One region of the Pedobacter roseus genome, then DNA from elsewhere that is predicted to be linked to it. Evidence: riboswitches for the same ligand, from Rfam matches in the RefSeq annotation. Region 1 holds a riboswitch; the other holds the start of a gene.
What was found. A riboswitch is a leader RNA that binds a small molecule or an ion and turns the genes downstream of it on or off. The one in region 1 is predicted to bind fluoride.

Region 1 (4,764 bases):
TAACTACCGGTGATGGTAAAATTATCGATTATGACCATGCCAATCCATTAAGTGAAGAAGGTGGAAAGGTAAAATTGCTCCAGCATTTAAAACTGGAAGGTGAATTGTTTGGTATCGGTGATGGTTATTCTGATTTCCAGCTACGCGAAAGCGGCATTATTAACAAGTTTTTTGCTTTTACAGAGAATATAGCCCGTGAGAGTATTGTTTCAAAAGCTGATCACGTAACGCCAAGTTTTGATGAGTTTTTGTATGTAAACGACCTGCCAAGAGCCATTTCTTATCCAAAGAACAGGATTCTTTGTCTGGTAATCGGTGAAGTTGATCCATTAACCATTTCCATCCTTAAAAATGATGGTTTATCTATCCGTCATAAAACCTCTTTCGAAGAGAAATATGTAAAAGATGTAGGGATTATCCTTTTGGCAGATGGCGAAAAAATAGATAAAGAGCAATTAAAAAATGCCGCTAAACTGAAAACAATCGGTTATTTAGGTAACGCAAAGAATAAAATAGAGCTTGATCTCTGTACCAAACAAGGTATTGTGGTATTTGATGATCCAAAAAATAACCCACGTAATATTGATTTTATCCCAAAACGGGTGGCCGATTTTATGAATACCGGAGCTACTTATTTGAGCAGTAATTTCCCGAACCTGCAATTGCCAAAAATCGAGAAATCGCACCGTTTAATCCACATACACAAAAACGTTCCGGGTATTATGGCGAAAATCAATACTGTTTTTGCTAAACATGATATCAACATCGTAAGTCAGTTTTTAATGACCAATGCTGAAATTGGTTATGCCATTACCGATATCAATGCACAGTATGATAAACAGCTGTTTAAATCACTTAAAAAGATTGAGCAAACCATAAAATTTAGGGTGCTGTATTAGTTTAATTTGTCATTCTGAGTGCAACGAAGAATCTTTCACAGAGTGCTGCTTTTTCAGTGCTTTGTTGGTGGCAGATCTTCACTGCGTTCAAATTGACAAAAATGGAATAGTGCTTCTTAATGGCCCTGTGCCCCACGCAAAACGCTTTACACTAATCGCCTGGCGCCACCCGCTTACCGCCTCTTCAACAACAAATGTTTAGGTGCCCCGATACTTTGCGAACTGTAAATTCCGGTATGGCCCGAAAATAGATAAGCAGTAACGCAGGCCAATGCAATATAAACTCCCGATGCTGTACCAAAGAGTTCTACACCCATAAAAATACAGGCCAATGGAGTGTTCGCTGCTCCTGCAAATACCGCTACAAAGCCCATTCCAGCCAAAAGGCCATAAGGTAATGGAATAAATAAGCTCAAAAAGCTGCCCAATGTAGCTCCTATAAAAAAAAGTGGGGTAACCTCACCGCCTTTAAAACCCGCGCTAAGCGTAAGTGCCGTTAAAAATAATTTTATGGCGAAAGTGTAATAAGCTTCCTGTTGTGTAAAGGCTTCCGAAATAACCGGGATACCTAAACCTATGTAACGAGTGTTCCCGATCAGGTAAATAATACCGATTAAAATGATCCCGCCAATAAATGGTCTCAACGGAGGGTATTTAATCTTGGCAAAAAGGCTTGATAAACCATGGTTTAATGCAGAGAAACTCCTGGCGGTAATACCAAACAATATTCCGGCACCTAAAGATAAGAGCAGGTTTACCGAATCCATTTCTGGTACGGCGGCTATAGTATAGTGGGTATGGCCAACGCCCCAGGCTTTACAGGCATAATCGGCAATAACTGCGGTGATAAATGAAGGCAGAATTGAACTATAGGTTAAACTACCTACAACGAAAACCTCGAGCCCAAATACTGCACCGGCCAGAGGTGTACCGAAAACAGAAGCAAAACCAGCGCTGATACCACAAATAAGGATTACTTTCCGGTCTCTCGCTTTGAGTTTGAATAATTTTGTAAACTGATCGGCAAAAGCTCCTCCAATTTGCACTGCTGTACCCTCTCTGCCTGCCGATCCACCAAATAAGTGGGTAATAATGGTGCCAGCAAAAATGAGTGGTGCCATAATAATGGGAATCACTTTTTTGGGCGATTGTAACTCCTCAATCAAAAGATTGTTCCCCTTTACTACCGCTGTGCCCCAATAATGGTAAGCCAAACCAATTATTACACCAGCAAGGGGCAAAAAGGCAATAATCCAAAGGTGTTGCTCGCGGTAATTGGTCGCCCAGTTTAAAGTACTTAGAAATAGGGCAGAGGCCGAGCCGATGATTCCACCTAATAGGACAGAAATCAATAGCCACTTTAAAGTGCTTAATAACAGTACTCCGAAATCGAGCTTAATAAATTGATTGATAGACAGAAGAAATCCTTCTGTTAGTTTTTTAACAGGCATTTGAATTCAATTTTAAATAAAAATCGTAGGAGTCATCAGCCTGTTTGGGCGGTTTTGGCGGTACCCCATCGCCATCTCTCAAATGTATAAATTTTAGTTATTTGTTGCAAAATCTTTATCACCTTTGTGCAGCTAACTCTAAACCATGGATTTCACACCAGAAATAAAAGACAAACTAAATCAACTACAAGAAAAATACACTGCAATGGGGCAGGATATGGCATCCTATCTCGACGGGCTCTTATATGCAGATTTTTTGACCTATTGGGATTATATTCACCTGGATACCCTATTAAGCTTGCAGAGCCCTAAAACACCAATTCCTGATGAAGAAATATTTATCATGTATCATCAGATTACAGAGCTTTATTTTAAACTTGCACTGCACGAATGCCGGCAGATTGCTGAACATGAAAGCTTAACTGCCGAGTTTTTCACTGCACGTGTAAAACGGATCAATGCTTATTTTAACGCCTTAACCACTTCATTCGAGGTGATGGTTGATGGAATGGAGAAAGAGCAGTTTTTAAAGTTCCGGATGTCGTTATTACCAGCCAGTGGTTTTCAATCTGGTCAATATAGAATGATCGAAATCTGTGCGACTGATTTTATCCGTTTGGTAGATAAAAGTAAACGCGAAGAATTGAGTACAGCAACAATAGAGGAACAGTTTGAACATATCTATTGGAAATTCGGGGCAACTGAACTGGCATCGGGCAAACAGACCCTGACCTTAAAACAGTTTATTAAAAAATATGCTGCCCAGTTTTTGCAATTGGCAAAAGACCGTACTTTATCCAATTTTTCTGCATTATACCATCAATTGCAGGCTAACGGAGCCGATGTTTCGGCCCTTGCCGAAGAATTACGCAAGCTTGATCTGTATGTGAACGTAGAGTGGCCTTTATCGCATTATAAATCAGCTGTACGTTATTTAGAGAAAGATCCTGTTGATGTTGCAGCAACTGGCGGAACCAACTGGCAGAAATATTTGCCTCCGCGTTTTCAGAAAAGAATTTTTTATCCCTTCTTATGGAATGATGAACAGATGGAAGAATGGGGTAAAGGATGGGTGCTTAGTGTACTTAAAACACTCAAAAACAAAGATTAATATTATGAAAAGCTATTAAAAAAGCCTCTTTTTTATTAATTTGCGCAAAATAGTTAATGACAGAATGAGTGAATTATTTAATTAGAGAATGAGCGGGTAAAACACTCAGTCATTCGATCATTCACCCATTCAAAATTCAAATACAATGACCGAGACATTAGATATAAAAATCACTAAAACAAACGAAACACGTTTGACTGTTACTGATTTTTCGCAATTACCGTTCGGTAAGGTTTTTACCGATCACATGTTTACTGCCGACTACGAAGATGGCGAATGGAAAAATTTACAGATTCTTCCTTATGGCCCTATTCCAATGAGTCCTGCAATTTCTGCACTTCATTATGGTCAGGCAATTTTCGAAGGATTAAAAGCTTATCGCCAGCCTGATGGAAGGATCAGTGTATTCCGTGCCGATAAAAACTTCGAACGTTTTAATAAATCAGCAGCTAGAATGTCGATGCCTACCATTCCGGAAGAAATTTTTATGCAAGGTTTGGCCGCTTTGATCAATGTTGATGAGAAATGGGTACCTAACCAGGAAGATTATGCTTTGTATATCCGTCCGGTAATGTTTGCAATGGATCCATATTTAGGCGTTAAAGCTTCTGATACTTATAAATTTGCTTTATTAACCACACCAACCGGTCCATATTACAGTAGTGCATTAAAAGTTAAAATCGAAACTGAATTTACACGTGCTGATGAAGGTGGTGTTGGTTTTGCCAAAACTGCCGGAAACTATGCCCGTTCGTTATATCCGTTCGAACAAGCTAAAAAAGAAGGTTACGATCAATTAATCTGGACAGATTCGATAACGCACGAGTTTATTGAAGAAGCCGGAACAGCTAATTTGCTTTTTGTGATTAATGGTAAATTGGTTACGCCATCTGTACGCAGTACAGTTTTAGATGGTGTTACACGTGATACAATTATCAAATTGGCAAAAGATGCTGGTGTAGAGGTTGAAGAGCGCAGGGTTTCTGTTAAAGAAGTAATCGAAGGAATCGAAAACGGAAGCTTGACCGAAGCTTTTGCTGCGGGAACTGCTGCTACAGTAACACATGTTGGCGAAATGGGCTACAATGGCCAGATTTATAAATTGACCGATCCATCAACAAGGCATATTTCGAATGGCATTGCTAAAAAATTAAACGATATCCGTTACGGTTTAGCGCCTGATGAATTTGGCTGGAACTGGGTTTTGTAATCCGATACCTTATAAAAGATAAACCCCGATGCATATTCTGTATCGGGGTTATTTTTTGCTTGAGGTTTTTAGTATCAAGAGATCTATTCTTAG
Region 2 (4,764 bases), 760 kb from region 1:
CTCTAAAAGGGAGAGGTTGGATAAAAAAAAGATATTGCCCAAAGAGATAATCAGGTACAGCAAGACGACTCCAATTATAGAGCAATTTGGTACCTGCTTAACTTTCAAACCCTTCAAATTTAACAACCTAAATATATAGGCGCTAAAATCTGCATTAATCTAAAAAGATGAGAGGATAAACCGCAACAAAACCGTTACAAAATATCAACAAATATTAGGTTACGATATTTCTCACCCTACTTTCGATTGTCATCGAATAATTTCTTTTTCCTATACTGTCCCTCCATCTTGTTGTTCAAAACTTTATCAAAATTAACCACAGCTTCACAATGCTCAAAAAGGGTCGAACTTCCGCGGGTTGACCCTACTAAGTGGCAATATGAGGCATCTAAAAAGTATGCCTCTTATTTTTTAAACATTAAGAACTTGAAAATAAGTCACTTACAATAGATTAAATTGAATTTTTCGGTTCGAACTTTTTAGAATTTTCCCTAAAATTAAGATATACCGCAACTATTTATAAAACACCAATTGTCTAGACATCAGTGTTGAACTCCATAAACTGCTATCTAATTAGCCAAATAAGCATGTGGATTAGTTTCAATTGCGAACATCGATCAGCTTGAATATTATTCAATTATAGGATAAACGGGGGGAAATCCGTTTGGTCTAAATTTTTTTACAATTATGCGCAAATGCCATGTAGCTTGCATTTAATTTAGAAGGTACATACCCTCGGTTTAACAACGTGATTGATTTAACACCGCCATTGAAATGAAATTTGTATTTTTTGTTTTTTGAAATAATTTGATGAAGCGGGAATTGAAAGTTCATGCATTATTTAATGCATTCCTCAACTCGCATCTAGCCTTCATTTTCATAGAATTCGAATTATCAAGTACTCATCATCAAAAACTGAAATTCTTATTTGAATAATGGAATGAGTTTATGAGAATCATATCCTAAAAAACCCATTTTTTTAAGGCTAGAGAAAGGACATACCAAGAACAACCTCAAACCTTGGTAAATATCAAATAATGAGGGAATAATGAAAATAAAATGAATGGAATAAATTTGCCTATTTATAAAAATGAAAGGGCAACTAGAATGCTGCCCTTAATCAATTAATGCTCACGGTGATTGGCATCTTAAGCAGCTACTCCTGTCATTCTTCTGCATTCTTCCGCACAAGCCTTACAAGCATCTGCACATTCCTGACAATGCTGGGTATGATGATTACTACACTCATCTCCGCATTGCTGGCAAATATCTGCGCAAATACGGCAAATGTCTTGAGCAAAAGAGCTACCCATACTCATCAATTGAGCGGCAGAGTAGCAGATGGCTGCACATTGCATATCAAGCTCAATACACCGCGCCATCATTTTCACGTCTTCTTCCTGAGTGCATGAACTTGCACAATGATTGCAAATTGAAGCACACTTTAAGCATGCATCAATACAGTTTTTCCATTCATGGTATCCCATAACTTTAATTTTTTAGGGTTATAAAAAAAATTCCTATATAGATAACATGGTTATTTCCAGGCGGTTTCATTTTGTTTAAGAAAAGCTTTAATCCCGTGATATGATGCTTGTTTAAACGGTAGAAGAATAAGAAACTGGTTCTCGTATTCAAATAAGGAGGAATAGTGATAAATTAAATTCTCAACACCTACTTTAAGATTTTGCACATCATTTTATTAGTATTATATTTGCAATACGGAAATGGTGTCCTTCCGATTCAACCGCTTTTTTCAAAAGCTGATGGCGCCTACAATAGAAATTCCAGCAGGTAATAAAATCTGCCGGTCAAAGTATTGTAGGTGAAAAAATTAAAAATAAATTCTCAACTCTTATTGCTGGCAGCTATCTTAATTGCGCTTGTCTTACTTTGTCTGTCTGCCAAAGTGAGATCAGTGTTAGCAATGGTCCTGCCGGTTGAAACTGAATGGTTCTTGTGGATAAATCAGCACCATAATGCATTCTGGGATACGATCATGTACTGGGCCAGTGATAAGCGTTTTTGGCTTCCTTTTTATGCCTTCATTATTTATTGCCTCTTCCAGAATTTCTGCAAAAAAATTTGGCAGGTTCTTATTACCATTGCGCTACTAGTTGCTAGTGCAGATCAGATTGCTTCAGGACTGATTAAAAACACCGTTAAGCGTCTACGCCCTTCCCATGAACCGAATCTAACTACGATCATTCATTTAAGTAAAGCAGGTGCGGGTGGGATGTATGGATGGCCATCCGCTCTTTCATCACCTATCTTCAAAAGCATTCTTTCCGCTGGTTCGGCATTTACCGGATCATTGCCGGAGCAACGGTTCTTGTACTCATTACTTTGGAATTATTCAATAACGGAAAATTAACATAAAACTATGTGGTGGATCTACGCGCTATTATCAGCTTTCTTTGCTTCCCTTACGGCCATCTTTGCAAAAGTCGGCGTAACCAATGTCAATTCTGATTTGGCTACTGCCATACGAACGGTGGTAATACTGATTGTAGCCTGGGGGATCGTAATGGCCAGAGGCGAACTTAAAGGAATTACGGAACTGTCAAAGCATAACCTGCTATTTCTTTTTTTATCTGGCCTTGCCACCGGCTTGTCCTGGATATTCTACTACAAGGCTTTGCAGATCGGGAAAGTGTCCCAGGTCGCCCCTGTTGATAAGTTGAGTGTTGCCCTAACTATTATACTTGCAATGGTGTTCCTGAAAGAAGCTCTTACCCTGAAAGTATTCTTTGGTGCCCTGCTGATCATTGGGGGAACACTGGTTTTGATCTTTTGAGAAACTCAATTATTTGTAAGCAACCGAAATACTAAAAATCAATATAAAACAAAAAACTATGAAATTAACTAAAATTCATGCCCGTGAAATTTTGGATTCCAGGGGCAATCCGACAGTAGAAGTCACTCTTAACGGAACAACAGCAAGGGGTATTTCTCCATCCGGGGCAAGTACGGGTGAAAAAGAAGCCGTAGAGCTTAGAGATGGTGATCCAGAGCGCTATAATGGTAAAGGCGTGGAAAAAGCAGTAAAAGGGATTAACGTCGAAGTCGGCAAATCAGTCACCGGCTTATCCTTTGAGGGTCAGCAGGCCTTCGATGATCATATAATTGGTCTGGATGGAACCGAGAATAAATCAAGGCTCGGCGCAAATGCGATGCTTGCGGCCTCAATCGCCTTCGCCCGGGCTTCGGCCGTTGCAAAAGGGATTCCCTTGTATAGGCAGCTAGTGGAAAGGGAAGGTTACGTAATGCCCGTACCGTGCATGAATGTCATTAATGGGGGAAGGCATTCTGATAACAACATCGATTTTCAGGAATTTATGATTGCCCCTCATAACGCCCCCTCGTTTAAGGAAAGTATCCGTATGGGCGAAGCTGTTTTTCATTCCCTGAGAAGTCTGCTAAAAGCGAAAGGCTATTATACCGGAGTTGGTGACGAAGGTGGGTTTGCGCCAAATCTGAGTTCTAATGAGGAAGCCGTCCAAATCATCATGGAAGCGATACATATTGCCGGTTTTGCTCCAGGCAAGGATATTTCCCTTTGTCTTGACCCAGCGACCAGCGAAATGTGGAATAATGGAAAATATGAATTTTATAAAAGTTCTAAAGAACGGATCACAACAGATGAAATGATTGGCTTTTGGGAAGGATGGTTAAAAGAGTACCCAATTATCCTGTTGGAAGACGGGTTGGGCGAAAACGATTGGGAGGGATGGAAAAAGCTGACCAGCCTTTTGGGAGACAAAGTGGAATTGGTTGGAGATGATATATTCTGCACCAACCCGAGTATTATCCAGCAGGGAATCGACCAGGGCATTGCAAACAGCGTACTGATTAAATTGAACCAGATCGGTACAGTTTCCGAAACGCTAAAGGCCGTAGAACTAGCCCAAAAAAACGGTTACAATTGCTTTATTTCTCACCGCAGTGGTGAAACTGAAGACACGACAATTGCGGATCTGGTTGTCGCTACCGGTGCGGGGCACATCAAAACAGGAAGTGGCTGCCGCTCTGAAAGGGTATCTAAATTTAACCAGTTGCTTCGGATAGAAGAAGAACTTGGTGATAGGGCATCATTTGCAGGAATCAATACTTTTTATAAAAAATTATAAATCAGCCGCTAACCTACAATGAAACATAATAAATTTTTATTTGAACACCTTTCGGTTTTTAAATATGCGGTTCGATGGACGCTGCTTATACTTCCTGTTGCCATTGCAATAGGAAGTATGGTTGCCTTGTTCCTTTGGCTGCTAGGCTGGGCCATTCACTTTCGCTTTCAGCATACCTGTCTCATTTTTCTGCTACCTTTAGCAGGTATTGTGATCCACCTGATTTATCAGTCAGTTGGTAGGTCCTCAGAAAAAGGAAATAACCTGATCATGGATGAAATCCATAGGCCGGGTGGTGGAGTGCCCAGGCAGATGGCGCCAGTAATCTTAATAACTACAGTGATTACCCATTTGTTTGGCGGATCGGCTGGAAGAGAGGGAACCGCGGTACAAATCGGAGGAAGCATCGCAGGAATGTTTAGCCGCTGGTTTAAGCTAAATGAGGTAGACACCAAGATGCTCCTTACCGCGGGAATTGCAGCCGGGTTTGGGGCGGTGTTCGGAACACCGCTCACCGGTGCCATATTTGCAATGGAAGTTCTGGCCATTGGAAGAATAGAGTACAAGGCTTTACTTCCCGCATTAATTGCCAGCGTGCTTGGTGATCTTACTGTCTCTGCCTGGGGCATCCATC

Region 2: it holds a riboswitch for fluoride, as region 1 does, so the genes downstream of both, H9L23_RS00615 (phosphatase PAP2 family protein) here and H9L23_RS23630 (voltage-gated chloride channel family protein) in region 1, are expected to answer to the same signal.

What each region holds. Positions count from the first base shown of each region.
Region 1 covers NZ_CP060723.1:5,707,033-5,711,796, forward strand. The annotation lists gene H9L23_RS23625 (HAD-IB family phosphatase) at 1-899, shown strand, start outside; gene H9L23_RS23630 (voltage-gated chloride channel family protein) at 1,073-2,350, opposite strand; fluoride riboswitch at 2,370-2,432, opposite strand; gene H9L23_RS23635 (tryptophan 2,3-dioxygenase family protein) at 2,496-3,461, shown strand; gene H9L23_RS23640 (branched-chain amino acid aminotransferase) at 3,607-4,671, shown strand.
Region 2 covers NZ_CP060723.1:133,277-138,040, reverse strand. The annotation lists gene H9L23_RS26450 (four-helix bundle copper-binding protein) at 1,149-1,313, opposite strand; fluoride riboswitch at 1,715-1,783, shown strand; gene H9L23_RS00615 (phosphatase PAP2 family protein) at 1,826-2,374, shown strand; gene H9L23_RS00610 (EamA family transporter) at 2,384-2,797, shown strand; gene eno (phosphopyruvate hydratase) at 2,856-4,130, shown strand; gene H9L23_RS00600 (voltage-gated chloride channel family protein) at 4,149-4,764, shown strand, end outside.